DNA from 2 places in the Cupriavidus ulmosensis genome. Region 2 is predicted to be linked to the other one. Evidence: predicted binding sites of a transcription regulator. Region 2 holds the regulator's gene; the other holds the start of a gene.
What was found. The regulator sigma-54, encoded in region 2, starts transcription at its own class of promoters, with help from an activator protein. The targets are predictions, from matches to a motif close to TGGCANGNAANCTGCTTT.

Region 1: nifH (nitrogenase iron protein) is a predicted target of sigma-54. The motif match lies at 6,269-6,286, and genes of this name have one in related genera.

Annotation. Positions count from the first base shown of each region.
Region 1 is NZ_CDRMWP010000001.1:917,560-926,024, forward strand. Features, by position in the region: gene ACWTPI_RS04195 (DegT/DnrJ/EryC1/StrS family aminotransferase) at 1-604, shown strand, start outside; gene ACWTPI_RS04200 (SIR2 family NAD-dependent protein deacylase) at 614-1,486, shown strand; gene ACWTPI_RS04205 (2Fe-2S iron-sulfur cluster-binding protein) at 1,539-1,835, shown strand; gene ACWTPI_RS04210 (flavin monoamine oxidase family protein) at 1,844-3,520, shown strand; gene ACWTPI_RS04215 (FmdB family zinc ribbon protein) at 3,517-3,753, opposite strand; gene ACWTPI_RS04220 (ArsC/Spx/MgsR family protein) at 3,794-4,243, opposite strand; gene ACWTPI_RS04225 (ankyrin repeat domain-containing protein) at 4,256-4,816, opposite strand; gene ACWTPI_RS04230 (hypothetical protein) at 4,887-5,495, opposite strand; gene ACWTPI_RS04235 (group II truncated hemoglobin) at 5,552-6,025, opposite strand; gene nifH (nitrogenase iron protein) at 6,420-7,301, shown strand; gene nifD (nitrogenase molybdenum-iron protein alpha chain) at 7,368-8,465, shown strand, end outside.
Region 2 is NZ_CDRMWP010000001.1:491,127-499,591, forward strand. Features, by position in the region: gene rapZ (RNase adapter RapZ) at 1-580, opposite strand, end outside; gene ACWTPI_RS02230 (PsiF family protein) at 697-1,032, opposite strand; gene hprK (HPr(Ser) kinase/phosphatase) at 1,236-2,207, opposite strand; gene ptsN (PTS IIA-like nitrogen regulatory protein PtsN) at 2,286-2,741, opposite strand; gene hpf (ribosome hibernation-promoting factor, HPF/YfiA family) at 3,160-3,510, opposite strand; gene ACWTPI_RS02250 (RNA polymerase factor sigma-54) at 3,560-5,035, opposite strand; gene lptB (LPS export ABC transporter ATP-binding protein) at 5,169-5,957, opposite strand; gene lptA (lipopolysaccharide transport periplasmic protein LptA) at 5,992-6,636, opposite strand; gene lptC (LPS export ABC transporter periplasmic protein LptC) at 6,729-7,361, opposite strand; gene ACWTPI_RS02270 (KpsF/GutQ family sugar-phosphate isomerase) at 7,377-8,360, opposite strand.

The sequences.
Region 1 (8,465 bases), 430 kb from region 2:
CACCGGCGAGGGCGGCATGCTGGTCACGGACGACGAGCGGCTCGCGCACGAGCTGCGCTACCTGCGCCAGCGCCGCGTGGCCGACCGCGCCTCGGTCTCGGTCGGCGCGCGGGTGCCGCTGCAGGGCGCCATGAGCGAGCTGACCGCGGCGCTCGGGCTGGCGCAGCTCGCGGGGCTCGACGAGCGGCTGGCGCGGCGCAAGCAGGTCGAGGCCTGGTACCAGGAGCAGATGCAGAGCTTCGAGGGCATCAAGCCGCCGTACCTCGCCGAGGACGTGGAGGAAGTCCACTGGATGCTCTACGTGGTGCACCTGGGCAAGCGCTTCACGCAGAGCGCGCGCGCGCAGATGATCGACGACATGCGGTCCTGCGGCATCGAGACCGCGCCCTACAGCCATCCGCTGCACCAGCAGTTCCACTACATGAACACCGGCGACGCGGCCGCGCACAAGCGCGGCCTGCTGCCCGACACCGAGCGCATCGGCGACCGCGCGCTGGCGCTGCCGCTGCACGCGCAGCTCGACGCCAGCCAGGTCAAGTACATCGTCAAGACGCTCAAGGACACCGCGACCAACGTCGGTGCCGGCGCCGCCATCTATCTCTGAGGTCCGGACATGCCCGCCGACATTGACCCAACCGACATCGACCCAACCGACATCGATCAGATCGCCCGCCAGCTGAATGCCGGCGCCATCATTCCCTACCTCGGCCCGGGGCTGCTGGCGCTGTGCGCCGACGCCGCCGTGCCGGCCACGCCGGTGGCGCTGGCGGAGCTTCTGACCGCGCGCATCAGCGTGCCGCACAAGATCCGCAAGCGGCTCACCCAGGCCGCGCAGTTCATCGAGAACTTCAAGCACCGCAAGTCGGTGGTCAACCTGCTGAACGAGGCCTTCGCCGCCACGCCGTCGCCGTCGCCGCTGCACCTGGCGCTGGCCGCCAGCGGCGCGGGGCTGTGGGTCGACACCTGGTACGACGACACCTTCGCCGCCGCGCTGGCGCAGGCGCGCCCGCGCGGCGGCTGGGCGCAGGTGCAGGGCCTGTCGCAGGCCGAGCATTTCGGCACGTGGTTCGGCGCCTACGGCCCGCACGGCGAGCCGCTGCCGGACGTGCCCGCCGCCGGCGCGCTGCTGTACAAGCCGATCGGCGGCCACGCGCCGGCCGCCAACTACCTGGTGTCCGACAGCGACTACGTCGAGGTGCTGACCGAGATCGACATCCAGACCCCGATCCCGCCGGCCGTGCAGGCCTGGCGCGGCGGGCGCGGCTTCCTGTTCCTGGGCTGCCGCTTCGACGACCAGCTCACGCGCAGCTTCGCGCGCCAGATCATGAAGCGCTCGTCCGGCGCGCACTGGGCGGTGCTGCCCGACGCGCCCACGCGCATGGAGGCGCGCTTCCTGGAAGAGCAGGGCATCGCCCGCATCGCCATGCCGCTGCCGGCGTTCGCCGACGCGCTGGTGGCCGCGCTGCGGCCCGCCCTGGCCGCGTAGCGGCGCCCGGCGCTTTTTCATGCATCGCAAACCAACCGGAGAAACCGAAATCATGACCGCACTGACCGTACTGCCCGCCGGCAAGACCTATGACGTGGCCGCCGGCGCCACGCTGCTGCAGGCGCTGCTCGCCAGCGGCGAGCCCATCGCGCACAAGTGCGACGGCAAGGCCGAATGCGGCGCCTGCCACGTCTTCGTGCAGGAGGGGCGCAAGAGCCTGTCGAAGATCCAGCGCGGCGAGAACGAGAAGCTGGACACCATCGTCGGCGTCGGCGCCAAGTCGCGCCTGGCCTGCCAGGCGGTGCTGGGCGAAGAGCCGGTGACGGTCGAGCTGCTGAGCTTCGTCTGAGCCGCGCCGTGGCCGGGGTCGAAGCGCTGCTGGCCGACGTGGCCATCGTCGGCGCCGGGGTGTGCGGCCTCGCGCTGGCGCGCGCGCTGCACGCGCAGGGGCGCTCGCTGGTGCTGGTCGAGGCGCGCGCGCGGCTCGGCGGCCGCGCGCTGTCGCGGCGCTGCGAAGCCACCGGACAGATGCTGGACCTCGGCCCGGCGTGGTTCTGGCCCGAGACCGAGCCGCGCGTCGCCGCGCTGCTCGACGAGCTCGGGCTGGCCAGCCGGCCCCAGCACGACCCCGGCGACGCGCTCTGGCTCACCGACCCGAACCGCGCGCCCGAGCGGCGCATGGCGCCCGGCGGCGTGCATGCCGGCGCGCGCCGCATCGCCGGCGGCGCGCAGCGCCTGGTGGCGGCGCTGGCCGACGCGCTGCCGGCGGGCAGCCTGCGCACCGGCTGCGCGCTGCGCCGGCTGCGCGACCGCGGCACCCACGTCGAACTGGAACTCGAGCTCGAAGCTGGCGGCGGCACGCGCCTGCTGCGCGCGCGCCACGTGGTGCTGGCTCTGCCGCCGCGCCTGGCGCACGAGCGCATCGCCTTCGAGCCGCCGCTGCCCGCGGCGCTGGCCGGCATGCTCGCCGCCACGCCGACCTGGATGGCGGCGCAGGCCAAGGTGGTGACCACCTACGCCCGCCCGTTCTGGCGCCAGGCGGGGCATTCGGGCAATGCTTTCGTGCGCCATGCCCAGGCCATGCTGGGCGAGGTCTTCGATGCCAGCGACGACGCCACCGAGGCCGGCGCGCTGGGCGGCTTCGTCGCGCTCGGCGCGGCGCAGCGCGCCGAGTTCCGGCGCGGCACCGCGCTGCTGGTGGAGAGCCAGCTGGCCCAGCTGTACGGCGCCGAGGCGCAGCACGGCGGCCGCCAGCATCTGCTCGACTGGGCCGACGAGCCGTGGACCTGCAGCCGCGCCGACCGCGCCGGCCCGGCGGCGCTGCCCCAGGCCGATCCCGGGCTGCGCCTGGCGCACTGGTCGGGACGGCTGCATTTCGGCGGCAGCGAGAGCGCCGCGCATGGCGCCGGCCACCTCGAAGGCGCGCTGGAAGCGGCGGCGCGCATCGCGCGGGCGCTGGCGCCGGCGGCGGACGGCGCCGGCGCCGATGCGGGCAATGACGGCAATGACGGCAATGAGGACAGGGCGGCCGAGGCGCGCGCGGCGTTCGCCGCCTGCGTGTCGGCGCGCCGCGAGCAGGCGCCCTCGCGCTATCGCCAGCACCTGGAGCGGCTGTTGTCGAGCCAGCAGCCGCAGCAGCCGACGCAGCGCGCGCTGCTGGCCACCGCGGAGCAGGTCTACAGCGAGGCGCTGGACGCGCTCGACACGCTGCTGCCCGGGCTCGGCGCCGGCCGCGCGGGTCCGGCGCAGGCCGGCCGGCATGCACTGACGCCGGTGCTGCTGGCCGTCTTCGACGGCTGGAACCGGCAGCTCATGGGCGCGGCGCTGGCCTTCAACGGCAGCGCGCGCGCGCTGTCCGGTTTTCCCGAGGAGCATCGGCCGGACGCGGCCTTGCAGCGCGCCATCGTGCTCGACCTGGCGGCGGCGTGGCGCGAGTTCGCGCTGGCGCTGAACGCGCGGCTGCTGGCGGCCGGCGCGCGGCCGGGCAGCGACGGGCCGGGCAGCCACGCGGAGATCGCACGGCGGCCGGCCTAGCGCAGCAGCTTGTTGCGCTCGGCCGCGCTGTACTGGCTGAAGTGGCCTTCGCGCGCGGCCTGCCGGCGCGCGGCGGCGACGACGGCCTTGCTCTTGCCGGGCGCGGCCGGCGCGCTGACCTGCTTGTCCAGCGCGGTGCCGCCGCATCGCGGGCAGGCCGGCGTGGCGCCGGCGCGCACCAGCGTCTCGAAGCGGTGCCCGCAGGCCTGGCAAAGATAGTCGTACAGCGGCATCGTCAACTCCGTTCAACGCGATTCATGGGATTCATGCGATTCATTCGGGTCGCTTCGGTCCGGCATCGGGCCGCGCGGCGCAGTGGCCCGCGGCCGCCGCGCAGCCCTCCAGCGGCCGGTCCGCGGCGGGGGCGTCGGCGCCGAGTCCGACCCATGCGTGCACGGCGGCGACGTCGAAGCCCGCCATGCGCCGCTCGCCGTGCGCCATCAGCGGGCGCCGGATCAGCAGCGGCTCGGCCAGCAGCAGGGCCAGCGCGGTGCCGGCGTCGAGTTCCTCGGGCACCACCTCGCCGGACTTGACGCGCGGCGCCGCGCGGTTGAACCACGCGCCGACCGGCAGCGGCGCCAGGTAGGCCAGCAGCGCCTCGCCGGTCCAGGGCCAGCGCAGCAGGTCGCGCACTTCCAGCGTGTGGCCGGCCGCGCGCAGCAGCGCCTTTTGCCGCGCGTTGCCGCCGCAGCCGGGTTTTTCATAGAAGACGATATGGCTCATGGGCGGTTTCGCTCAGGCTTCCCGCAGCGCGGCGTCGAGCGCGGGCATGGCCATGCGGCGCGCCGCGCGCAGCAGCTGCAGGCCGCGCTCGGCGGCCATGTCGAGCGCGCTGCGGCCGTCGGGCGCGTACAGGTTGGCCGAGGCGCCGTGCGCCAGCAGGATCTGCAGCACCTCCAGCCGGCCGCTGGCCGCGGCCTGCATCAGGCAGGTGATGTCGTCGTCGTTGGCGTGGTCGACCGGCGCGCCGGCCTGGATCAGGCGCACGATGGTCACGGGGTTGCCGTGCAGGCAGGCGAACCAGAGCGCGCCGTTGCCGTCGTCGTTGACCGCGCCGGGCGCGGCCCCGTAGGCCAGCAGCGCCGCGGCCACCGCGTCCTCGCCGCGCCAGGCCGCGCGCATCAGCGGCGTGTCGCCGTTGGCGGCGCGCGCGTGCAGGTCCGGGAAGTCGTGATAGGCCAGCCACGTGGCGAGCGCCGCGGGGATGACCGGCGGCGCGCCGGCGCCGGCCGCTTCGGCGGTGGCCTCGATGACGCGGCCGGCGACGGCCAGCGCGGTGTCGGTGGACGGGATCATGGTGGCGTCTCGCTGTCTGGCGTGGGTCGGAAGGCGCCGCCGGGCCAAGGCGGCCGGCGCCCGCGGGGGATCAGACCGGGCGGTTCTCGTTGGGGTTGCGCACCGGGCCCATCAGCTCCAGCCCTTCGGCGTAGGTGATGGTGTCGAAGGTCACGTCGAAGCGGAGCGCGGCGTCGGCCACCGCGTCGAGCTTGCCGGCGGTGTCGCGCTTCTTCAGGTCGTTCTTCTCCAGGTACAGCAGTTCGAGCATCTCGTTGTAGACGGTGGACTCGAAGATGGGCAGCACGTAGAACATCGCGCCCTTGTACGGCACCTGGTATTTCCTGCTCAGGTCGATGTTGTCGCAGAACAGGAAGTACTTGCCGCCGGCCGTCAGCGTGTCGCCGAGCACCTCGGCCACGTCCTTCAGGTATTCGAAGCTCAGCAGGTAGCCGGCGAAGAACGGCAGCTGCTTCTCGCCGATGGTGGCCACGGCCATCACCTGGTCGCAGGTCAGCTCGGGCGGGCGGGCCTCGTCGGCGAGCCTGGGCGCGAAGCGCAGCGCGAGCTCGCCGCGAAAACCGAAGCGGCCGGACTTGCCGGTGGGGGCCTTGAGCAGCGGGTTGAGCAGGCGGCCTTCGTGTTCGAGACGGGCGAACGCGGTGTCGTCGATCTCCTTGCGGGCAAGCGTGGCGGGCATGGCGGGTCCTTGTCGGTGGAAAGCGTGATGGGCGGGTGGCGTGGGTCGGGGCGGAATCAGGTTCGGGGGTTGCGCATCCAGTCCGCGATCTTGAAGAAGGCGGGCATCAGTTCGTCGCGCAGCGCGGCATCGGCGCCGGTCTCGTCGAGCGCGGCGCGCATGCAGGCCAGCCATGCGTCGCGCTCGGCCGCGCCGATGGCGAAGCCGGCGTGGCGCATGCGCAGGCGCGGATGGCCGTGCTGCGTGGAATAGCGCGGCGGGCCGCCGAGCCATTCGCACAGGTAGCTCACCAGCACCGCCTTGGTCGGCGACAGGTCGGGCTCGTGCATGGCGCGGATGCCGCGCGCGTCGGCGCGCGTGTCCATGTGGCGGTAGAAGGCGTCGACCAGCCGCGCGACCGCGGCGTCGCCGCCGAGGCGCTCGTAGTGCGTCGGCCGCGCGCGTTGCGCCGCGGGCTGCGTCGGCTGCGTGGCCGGCGTCGGTTGCGCGGGCTGCGCGGCGGGATCGGGTCGGGTTGCTGGTGTGTTCATGGCACGGCATTTCCGCAATAACCGTACCAGCCCGGGAAACCGCGCATGCGGCACGCATTGGCGCATGCGGCCGCGCGCGCGGCGCGTCCGGGCAGTGCCGTTCGCGACGAAGTTCGCACGCTTTGTCGGGTTCCCGACAAGCCCGCGCGCGCCGGCGCCGGCCGCGCGCGGCATCCCGCAAAGCCGCGCTGCCGCGCCGTTCGCGGACATTCGGGGCGCATCCGGCGGGGCGCCGCGCGCGCATGGCATGGAAGCTGCTGTTGAGGGCTTGCGCGGACACTGGTCCGGCCGGGGCGTGACTCGACAGAATAAGACCCATACAGGCACGACAGGCTGACATGGTCGCGGCTACGCAACCTTGGTATCAATCCTTCTTCCTGATTGGAGAACTGCAATGTCTCAACTTCGGCAAATCGCCTTCTACGGCAAAGGCGGCATCGGCAAGTCGACCACCTCGCAGAACACGCTGGCGGCGCTGACCGATCTCGGCCAGAAGATCCTGATCGTCGGCTGCGATCCCAAGGCGGACTCGACCCGCCTGATCCTGCACGCGAAGGCGCAGGACACCATCCTCTCGCTGGCCGCCGAGGCCGGCTCGGTGGAAGACCTCGAACTCGAGGACGTGATGAAGATCGGCTACAAGGACATCCGCTGCGTGGAGTCCGGCGGTCCGGAGCCGGGCGTCGGCTGCGCCGGGCGCGGCGTCATCACCTCGATCAACTTCCTCGAGGAGAACGGCGCCTACGACGGCGTGGACTACGTCTCGTACGACGTGCTCGGCGACGTGGTGTGCGGCGGCTTCGCCATGCCGATCCGCGAGAACAAGGCGCAGGAGATCTACATCGTGATGTCGGGCGAGATGATGGCCATGTACGCGGCCAACAATATCTCGAAGGGCATCCTGAAGTACGCCAACAGCGGTGGCGTGCGCCTGGGCGGGCTGGTGTGCAACGAGCGCCAGACCGACAAGGAGCTCGAGCTGGCCGAGGCGCTGGCGAAGATGCTGGGCTCCAGGCTGATCCACTTCGTGCCGCGCGACAACATCGTGCAGCACGCCGAGCTGCGCCGCATGACGGTGCTCGAGTTCGCGCCGGACTCCAAGCAGGCCGGCGAGTACCGCCAGCTCGCCACCAAGATCCACAACAACGCCGGCAACGGCACCATCCCGACCCCGATCACGATGGACCAGCTCGAAGACCTGCTGATGGAGCACGGGATCATGAAGGCCGTCGACGAATCGCAGGTCGGCAAGTCGGCCCAGGAACTGGTCGCGTAACGACCCGCGCGGCGGGCCGCGCAGGCGGCCCGCCCGGCAATCTCAATCTACTTACGGAGTATTTCCATGAGCGCCACCGTTGAAGAGCGCAAGGCCGCGAACAAGGCCCTGATCGACGAAGTGCTGAAGGCCTATCCCGAAAAGATGGCCAAGCGGCGCGCCAAGCATTTGGGCACCTTCGAGGACGGCAAGCCCGACTGTGGCGTCAAATCCAACATCAAGTCGCTGCCCGGCGTGATGACCATCCGCGGCTGCGCCTATGCGGGCTCCAAGGGCGTGGTGTGGGGCCCGATCAAGGACATGATCCACATCAGCCACGGCCCGGTGGGCTGCGGCCAGTATTCGTGGGCCGCGCGCCGCAACTACTACATCGGCACCACCGGCATCGACACCTTCGTGACGATGCAGTTCACCTCGGACTTCCAGGAAAAGGACATCGTCTTCGGCGGCGACAAGAAGCTCGACAAGATCATCGACGAGATCCAGGAACTGTTCCCGCTGAACAAGGGCATCTCGATCCAGAGCGAATGCCCGATCGGCCTGATCGGCGACGACATCGAGGCGGTCTCCAAGCGCAAGAGCAAGCAGTACGAAGGCCACACCATCGTGCCGGTGCGCTGCGAGGGCTTCCGCGGCGTGAGCCAGTCGCTGGGCCACCACCTGGCCAACGACGCCATCCGCGACTGGGTGTTCGACAAGGCCGACCCCGACAAGCGCCCGGACTTCGTCTCCACGCCCTACGACGTGGCCATCATCGGCGACTACAACATCGGCGGCGACGCCTGGTCCAGCCGCATCCTGCTCGAGGAGATCGGCCTGCGCGTGATCGCGCAGTGGTCGGGCGACGGCTCGATCGCCGAGCTGGAGAACACGCCGCGGGCCAAGCTCAACGTGCTGCACTGCTACCGCTCGATGAACTACATCAGCCGGCACATGGAGGAGAAGTACGGCATTCCCTGGGTGGAATACAACTTCTTCGGCCCGACCATGATCGAGAAGAGCCTGCGCGAGATCGCCAGCCACTTCGACGACACCATCAAGGCCAACGCCGAGAAGGTGATCGCCAAGTACCGGCCGCTGATGGACGCGGTGCTCGCCAAGTTCAAGCCGCGCCTGCAGGGCAAGAAGGTGATGCTGTTCGTCGGCGGGCTGCGCCCGCGCCAC
Region 2 (8,465 bases):
GCACGCCGTGCTTGAAGCCGAACGACTCGAACAGCAGCGTGAGCTGCAGGCCGTCTTCGCGCACGAATTCCTTGATCCAGGCGCGCAGCGTGTTGGTGCGCACGTTGCTGGTGTCGATGCGGTGCGCGGCCTCGGCCAGCGGGCTGAGCAGCTCGCGCTCCATCTCGATCGCCTCGACCAGCGAGGTGTCGTTGAGCGGCGCGGCAGCGGCGACATTGTCTGCATTGTTCTCGCCGGCCGCGCCGGGTTTCTCCGTGCGCATGGACAGCGGGTGGCGCCGCCGCGTCTCCGAGTAGCGCTGCACCAGCGCGTCGGTATTGGCGGTCAGGAACACCACGCGGACCTGGTGCTCGGCCGCGAGGTCGCGCAGCGTGCCCGGCAGCTGGTCGAGCGATTCGCGGCTGCGGATGTCGGTGGCGACGCCCAAATGCGTGTAGCCCTGGGACGCGAGATAGCGCGCCAGCTCGGGGATGAACTGCGCTGGCAGGTTGTCGACGCAGTAGTAGCCCGCGTCTTCCAGTACGTTCAGGGCGACCGACTTGCCGGAGCCGGAAATTCCGGTGATAAGTATGATGCGCATAGCGTCACAAGCATAACATCAGGGGAATGACGCCGTCATGACGGCGCGGGCGCCAAGAAAAATGGCGAACCGGGGTTCGCCATTCGACTGCGTGCCTTGCCGCAAGGGCGGCCCTTTTACTTGGACAGGCAATCCTTCATGAAGGCCTTGCGCTCGTCGCCCTTCTTGCCGGTGGCGTCCTTGTTGCACGCCTTCATCTTTTCCTGCTGGCTGTTGCCGGGCGCCGCCGCCGGCTTGTTCGACAGGCAGCCCTTCATGAAGGTCTTGCGCTCGTCGCCCTTCTTGCCGGAAGCCTGGGTGTTGCAGGCCTTCATCTTGTCCTGCTGGGTGTTGGCGGCTGCGGGTGCCGCCGCGGGGGCGGCGGGTGCGGCGGGGGCCGCAGCCGTCTGGGCAAACGCCACGCTGGCGAACAGCGGGGCTACCAGCGCGCACATCGCGATCATCTTCTTCATGCTTGCTCTCCTGGCTGTGGAAAACGTCATGGCCGCCGGCCTGTCGGCGCGGCGGCTCGGGGTGGGCTCGATGCCCATTACAGCACAAAACGGACGATGTCCCAAAGCCGTTGACGGCCTGGACCCGCAAGCAATGTAAGCAAATGAAAAACCGCGCGGGGCGGGCGCGCTTTCTGCGCGCGCGCGCCCGCGCTCCCGGCGCTTCAGAGCAGCCGGCCCTGGCCGCGCGCGACCACGTCGGCCTGCATCGCCGCGCGCTGGCGGTCCATGAAGTCGCGCAGCGTGTCGATGCCGCGCAGGCGCAGGATGGTGTTGCGCACGGCGGCCTCGACCAGCACGGCGAGGTTGCGGCCGGCCGCCACCTGGATCTTGACCATGTGGATCGGCAGGCCGAGCACGTCGAGGTATTGCGAATCGAGCGGCAGGCGCTCGAACTCGCCGTCGTTGCGGCGCACGAGCTGCACCACCAGCTTCATCTTCATCTTCCGGCGCACCGCGGTCTCGCCGAAGATGGTCTTGATGTCGAGCAGGCCCAGTCCGCGCACCTCGAGCAGGTTCTGCAGCAGCGGCGGGCAGCGGCCTTCGATGAAGTCCGGCCCCAGGCGCACGAAGTCCACCGCGTCGTCGGCCACCAGCCCGTGTCCGCGCGAGATCAGTTCCAGGCCGAGCTCGCTCTTGCCCAGGCCCGACTCGCCCATGATCAGCACGCCCATGCCGAGGATGTCGAGGAACACGCCGTGCATGGTCACGCGCGGCGCGGAGATCCGCGAGAGATAGAGTCGCAGGTGGTCGATCACCGCGGCCGAGGACACCGGCGTGGTGAACAGCGGCGTGGACGAGCGCGTGCAGCGCAGTTCCAGGTCGGGCGGCGGCTCCATGCCGTCGGCGATCACCAGGAACGGCGGCTCGAGCAGGATCAGCTCGCCCATCTGGCGCTTGCGCATCTCGTCGTCGAGGCGCTGGTAGTAGGTGATCTCCGGCTTGCCGAGCACCTGGATCCGGTTCGGGTGGATCAGGTTCAGGTGGCCGACGAGGTCGGCGGCGGAGGTGGCTTCGCGCGCGAACTCGACGTCGAAGGCGCGGTCCGCGCCTTCCAGCCCAGCAACCCAGGAGAGTTTGATGTCGGCTGCGTTGTCGTCGAAGATCGACTGCGAGGTGACGCCAGTGAGTTCCATGCGGCTACTTTCGGGGGACGGGCTTTCAGGCCGGGCGGGCCGTCGCCCGGCGTGCCGGGTGGCGGCTGCCCAGGCGGATCAGGGATGCCATTGCGTCAGCAACTGGTGCACGGCATCGGAAGTGGGCAGGGTGGCGAGTCCTTCGCGCATCTCGCGGTCGGACAGCAGCTGGGCGATCTCGGAGAGGATTTCCAGGTGTTGCTGGGTGGCCTGCTCGGGCACCAGCAGGAAGATCAGCAGCGATACCGGCTTGCCGTCCGGCGACTCGAACGGGATCGGCTCGGCCAGGCGCATGAAGCCGGCCAGCGGCTGCTTCAGGCCCTTGATGCGGCCGTGCGGAATGGCCACGCCGGCGCCGAGGCCGGTCGAGCCCAGCGATTCGCGGGCAAACAGGTTGTCGGTCACGGTGGCGCGCGCTACGCCGTGGTTGTTCTCGAAGAGGAGCCCGGCCTGTTCGAACACCCGCTTCTTGCTGGTGACGCTGACGTCGAGGTTGATGTTGCCGGGTGGCAGCAATTTAGCCAAACGATTCATGTGGAATGCGCAGGTTTTTCTAGTAAGCAGGCCCGGGGCCGGCAGGGGGGCGCGCCAGGCAAAAAGGGGATGAAAAGGCTGGTGCCGGCTCATACCCGCATTGCACCGGTTGTCCCATGCCGGTGTCGGGCGTCTGGCCATTATAGAGCAGGCCCGCCCCCGCCTTGTGCATCGCAATAGCCCGTGCGCGGAAGCGGTGCCGCGCGCATGCCCGGAATCGCTGAACCACCGTTCATGTATTGCGCAGCATACACCGGCGGCGGGGCGTTGCGGAATCCCCTTGTGGCATTGCGCAACGGCCGCCGGCGCGAGGGTGGACACGAAAGCGGACGGCGCAAAAAAGCCGCGCAACGGGCGCGGCTTGTTCTGGTTCAAGGGACTGACACCGGCGGCCCCCTTGGCGGGCCGCCAGGCACGGTCATTGCTGCATCTGCGATGCGGCCATCTGGTACTTGACCGCGTCGCGGTCGTGGCTCTGCACGCGATCCTTGTGGCGAATCACCTGCCGGTCGAGCTTGTCGACCAGTGCGTCGATGGCGGCATACAGGTCTTCGTGATGCGCCTCGACAAAGATGTCCTTGCCCTTGAGATGTAGATTGATTTCCGCATACTGCCGCCGGTCCTTTTCTTTTGTATTGTCGACAGAGAGCAGCACGCTTACGCCAATGACTTGATCGAAATGCCTGACGATACGCTCCAGTTTCGTTTCCACGTACTCACGCAGCGGGGGCGTGATGTCCAAGTGGTGTCCACTGATCTTGAAGTTCATAGCGTTTCTCCTTCTGAAAGAGCCACACCAGGCAGGCGGTGCGGCTCGGCTACAAAGTCTTGCGGAGATTGACGGCAGGGATTTTCAGCGCTTCACGGTATTTGGCCACGGTTCGCCGGGCCACCACGAAGCCTTGCTCGCCGAGCAGTTCGGCGATCCTGCTGTCCGACAGGGGGTTCCTGGGGTCTTCGGCTCCTATGAGTTGCTTGATCAACGCCCTGATTGCCGTTGATGAGGCCGCGCCGCCGGTTTCCGTGGATACGTGACTGCCGAAGAAGTACTTCAGCTCGAAAGTCCCCATCGGCGTTGCCATGTATTTATTGGTTGTCACCCGAGAGATGGTGGACTCGTGTAAACCCAGTGTATCGGCAATCTCCCGCAAAACCAAGGGGCGCATCGCAATTTCCCCGTGGGTGAAGAAGTTCTTTTGACGTTCGACAATCGCTTGTGCGACGCGCAATATGGTGTCGAAGCGCTGCTGGATATTCTTGATGAGCCAGCGCGCTTCCTGCAGCTTCTGCTGCAGCCCGGCCGCGCCGGAGTCGCCTTTTGCGCCGCGCAGGATCTGCGCGTACATGTCGTTGATGCGTAGCCGCGGCATCACATCCGGGTTGAGCTGCGCGATCCAGCCGCCGCTCATTTTCCGCACGAACACGTCGGGCACGACGAAGTCGGCCTCGGGGCGGCTGTAGGCATGGCCGGGGTAGGGCGCGAGCGAGCGGATCAGCTCGTGCGCGGCCTTGAGGTCGGCCTCGTCGACCTGCAGCGCCTTCTTCAGGCGCGTGTAGTCGCGCACCGCGAGCAGTTCGAGATGGCTGGTGACGATGGTCAGGGCCAGCTCGCGCTGCGGATGCTTGAGCCGGCGCAGCTGCAGCGCCAGGCATTCGGCGGCGTTGCGCGCGCCCACGCCGGCGGGGTCGAAGCTCTGCAGCAGCGTGAGGATGGCGTGCACCTCGTCGAGCTCGAATTCGAGCTCCTCGGGCAGTTCCGTGCAGATTTCCTCGAGCGAGGCGCTCAGGTAGCCGTCGTCGTCGAGCGACTCGATCAGGAAGATGGCCAGGCCCTTGTCGCGCATGGAGATCTTCAGCGGGGCGAGCTGCTCCATCAGGTGCTCGCGCAGCGTGGGCTCCGCGTCGCGCAACTGCATCGGGGTCTTTTCGTCCTCGTCGCCTTGCGGGCGGCGGGCGAAGTCGTCCAGGCTCCAGTCGTTGCCGTAGTCCTCGCCGCTGTCGCTGTAGCTGTCCTCGCTGTCGGCGGCGCCGTCGGCGCGGTTCTCGCTGGTGCCCTGGCCGTCGGCGGGGGCCGGCGCGGGCGCGCTCTGCAGGTTGACCGAGCCGTCGGCGGCCACGCGCAGCGGGCTTTCGATCCAGTCGTTCTCGCGTTCGAGCAGCGGATTCTCGGTCAGGGCCTGTTCCACTTCCTGCTGCAGTTCGAGCGTGGACAGTTGCAGCAGGCGGATCGACTGCTGGAGTTGCGGCGTGAGCGCGAGATGTTGCGAGAGGCGGAGCTGTAGCGACGGTTTCATGCGAGCTATTTTATGCCCAACTTCCGTACTGGTGGAACGGAAATTGCTATCGCTGGCGTCGCCGTGATCGTTTGCGGGGCGAAAGGCGGCATGAACGCCGCCTCGCGGGTGTCCCCGCGTGCCCCTCCCGCGGCTACATGCGGAAGTTCTCGCCCAGGTAGACCTTGCGCACCGACTCATTGGCGATGATGTCTTCCGGCTGTCCGGACGCCAGCACCGTGCCTTCGCTGATGATGTAGGCGTGGTCGCAGATGCCCAGGGTCTCGCGCACGTTGTGGTCGGTGATCAGCACGCCGATGTTGCGCGCCTTGAGGAAGCTGACGATGCGCTGGATCTCGCCCACCGCGATCGGGTCCACGCCGGCGAACGGCTCGTCGAGCAGGATGAAGCGCGGCGCGGAGGCCAGCGCGCGCGCGATTTCCACGCGGCGGCGCTCGCCGCCCGACAGCGACAGCGCCGGGTTGTCGCGCAGGTGGGCGATCTGCAGGTCGTCGAGCAGGGTGTCCAGGCGCCGCTCGATCTCGGCCTTGGCCAGCGGCTTGCCGTCGTGGACCTGCAATTCCAGCACGGCGCGGATGTTCTCCTGCACGTTGAGCTTGCGGAACACCGACGCTTCCTGCGGCAGGTAGGACAGGCCCATGCGGGCGCGCTCGTGGATGGCCAGGCCGCTGATGTGCTTGTCGTCGAGCACGATGTCGCCCTCGTCCAGCGCCACCAGCCCGACGATCATGTAGAACGAGGTGGTCTTGCCCGCGCCGTTGGGGCCGAGCAGGCCCACCACCTCGCCGCTCTTCACGTCGAGCGACACGTCCTTGACCACCGTGCGCGAGCCGTAGCGCTTCTTCAGGTGGCGCACGACGAGCGTGCTGCTTTCGGTCAGGACGTTGGTCGCGGACGACGGTTCGGTCAAGGTAGCGGTCATGAAGGCGTGAATCCGTGGGTCGGCTGCGGCGGGGTCAGGGGGCGGCGGGGGCCGGCGCGGGCTTGAGCGGCAGCGCGCTGGCGGCGGCGCCGCTGGCGGGCTGCTCCTGGCGCGGCGACAGCACCGCGCGCACGCGCCCTGACGGGCTGCCCGCGGTGGCGTTGTCGGTGCCGCCGGTGGCCGTGTAGAACTCGTTGCGGCTGTCGTAGGTGATCACCGCGCCGCGGATCTCGTCGATCAGCTTGGCGCCGGCCAGGCGCGCCATGCGGGCGTGGCCGATCAGCTTGGACAGGTCCTGCTTGCCGTCGGACTCGATGCGGTCGCCCCAGCCGTCGATGTATTCATCGACGTTGTCGCGCTTCTGGCGGATGTAGGCCTGCTTGCCGCCCTTGGAGGTGGCCACCGCGTACTGGTAGCCCTCGGGGTCGGTGCGCACTTCCGCCGCGTCCGACTTCAGCACCATCGTGCCCTTGGTCAGCACCACGTTGCCGGTCAGTACGTACACCTGCTTGACGTCGTCGTAGCTGGCGTTGTCGGCCTCCAGCACTAGCGGCTTGTCGCGGTCGGCCTTCTCGGCGCGGGCCGGCGCGACCAGCGCCAGGCCGAGGAGGGCCGCGGCCGTCATCAGGGCAGCCGTGCCGCGGCGGCGACAGGACGATGTCGTCAGGAATGGATTCATATTGGCGTGGTGGCGGTTGGCGCGGACGGCTGTGGCCCGCGGGCGGCTTCGTTTCTCTGGCGGTTTCCGGGTGGGGCCACGTCAGGCCCTGCTCACGGCCTGGCCGCGGGGCTGGCCGGCGGCGGGACCGTGATGATGGTGCCGTGTACGTTACCCAGCAATTGTACTTCGCGGGTGACGTTGTTGAAGACGAGCCCGTTGGCGGTCATCACGGAAGGCCCGCGCGTGAGCTTGACGGCCTTGTCGGTCTTGACGATGTCGTCGTTGACCAGCACCTGGAAATACTCGGAGGCGGCCGTCATGGGTGGGTCCTTGGACGGGTCGGGCCCCTGCGCGCGCACGATCAGGGCGTTGCCGAACAGGTCCACCACCGAGCCCTCGGCGTTCATGGTGCCGCGGTCGGCATGGCCCGTGACCGGCGGGCGGCCGATCTCGTAGGCGCGCATGGCCGGCCTGGTCACTTCGTAGGTCTGGTCGTCGGCGAAGTGGATCATCTTGTCGCCGGTGAAGCGCATCTTGGTGTTGCCGTCCTCGGCCAGCTCGGTGGCCGAGAAGCGGACCATGTAGTAGTCCGGCTCGTGTTTGGCGCCGACCGGCCCGGCGGGCGCCTCGCGCGGCGAATTGACCTGCACCAGCCAGAACGTGCTGCCGGCCACCAGCGCCATCAGCAGCAGGGGCAGCAGCCGCATGCCGAGCCGGCCGAGGGAGGACAGGAATTCCCGCATGTGTCGTGGCCGGCCTCAGATGACCTTGGCGCGGGTCAGGTCGTGGATGTGCAGCGCGCCCACCAGGCGGCCGTCGGCGTCGACCACCAGCATCTGGTTGATGCGGTTGGCCTCCATCACCTGCACCGCTTCCACGGCGAGCTGGTCCGGGCCCACGGCGTGGGGCGAGCGGTGCATGACCTCGCTGATCGGCATGGTCTTCCAGTCGCGCGGCGTCTCCAGCAGGCGGCGCAGGTCGCCGTCGGTGAACACGCCGATCAGGCGCTCGTCCGGGTCCACCACGGCGGTCATGGCCATGCCCTTGCGGGTGATTTCCATCAGCGCCTGGGCCAGCGGCGTGTTTTCGCGTACCTTGGGCACGGCGTTGCCGCTGCGCATGACGTCGCGCACGTGCGTGAGCAGCTTGCGCCCGAGCGCGCCGCCCGGGTGCGAGCGGGCGAAGTCTTCCTCGCCGAAGCCGCGCGCGTCCAGCACCGCCACCGCCAGCGCGTCGCCCATCGCCAGCGCGGCGGTGGTGCTCGCGGTCGGCGCCAGGTTGAGCGGGCAGGCTTCCTTCTCGACGCCGGCATTGAGGTGGGCGTCGGCCAGCTTGGCCAGCGCCGATTCCGGATTGCCCGTCACCGAGATCAGCTTGGCGCCGATGCGCTTGACGATCGGGACGATCGACAGCAGCTCGGCGGTCTCGCCGGAATTGGAGAAGGCGATCAGCACGTCGTCGCGCGTGACCATGCCGAGGTCGCCGTGGCTGGCCTCGGCGGGGTGCACGAAGAACGAGGGCGTGCCGGTCGAGGCCAGCGTGGCCGCCACCTTGCGCCCGATGTGCCCGGACTTGCCCATGCCCGACACCACCACCCGGCCGGTGCACCCGAGCGTGAGCTCGACGGCGCGCGCGAACTCGCCGTCCAGGCGGCCCGCGAGGGCGGCAACGGCTTCGGCTTCGGTCTGGAGCGTGTCGCGGGCGAGCCGAAGTGCTCGATCCGCATTGAAATTAGCTATCATGGCGACGAAGTATACCAACGAATGCGATGGCGCTTTGGCTGTTCCGGGGATCGGGGCGGCCGTTGCGGCTGCCGCGCCTGCCGCAACCCGCCGGCAGGGCCGCCC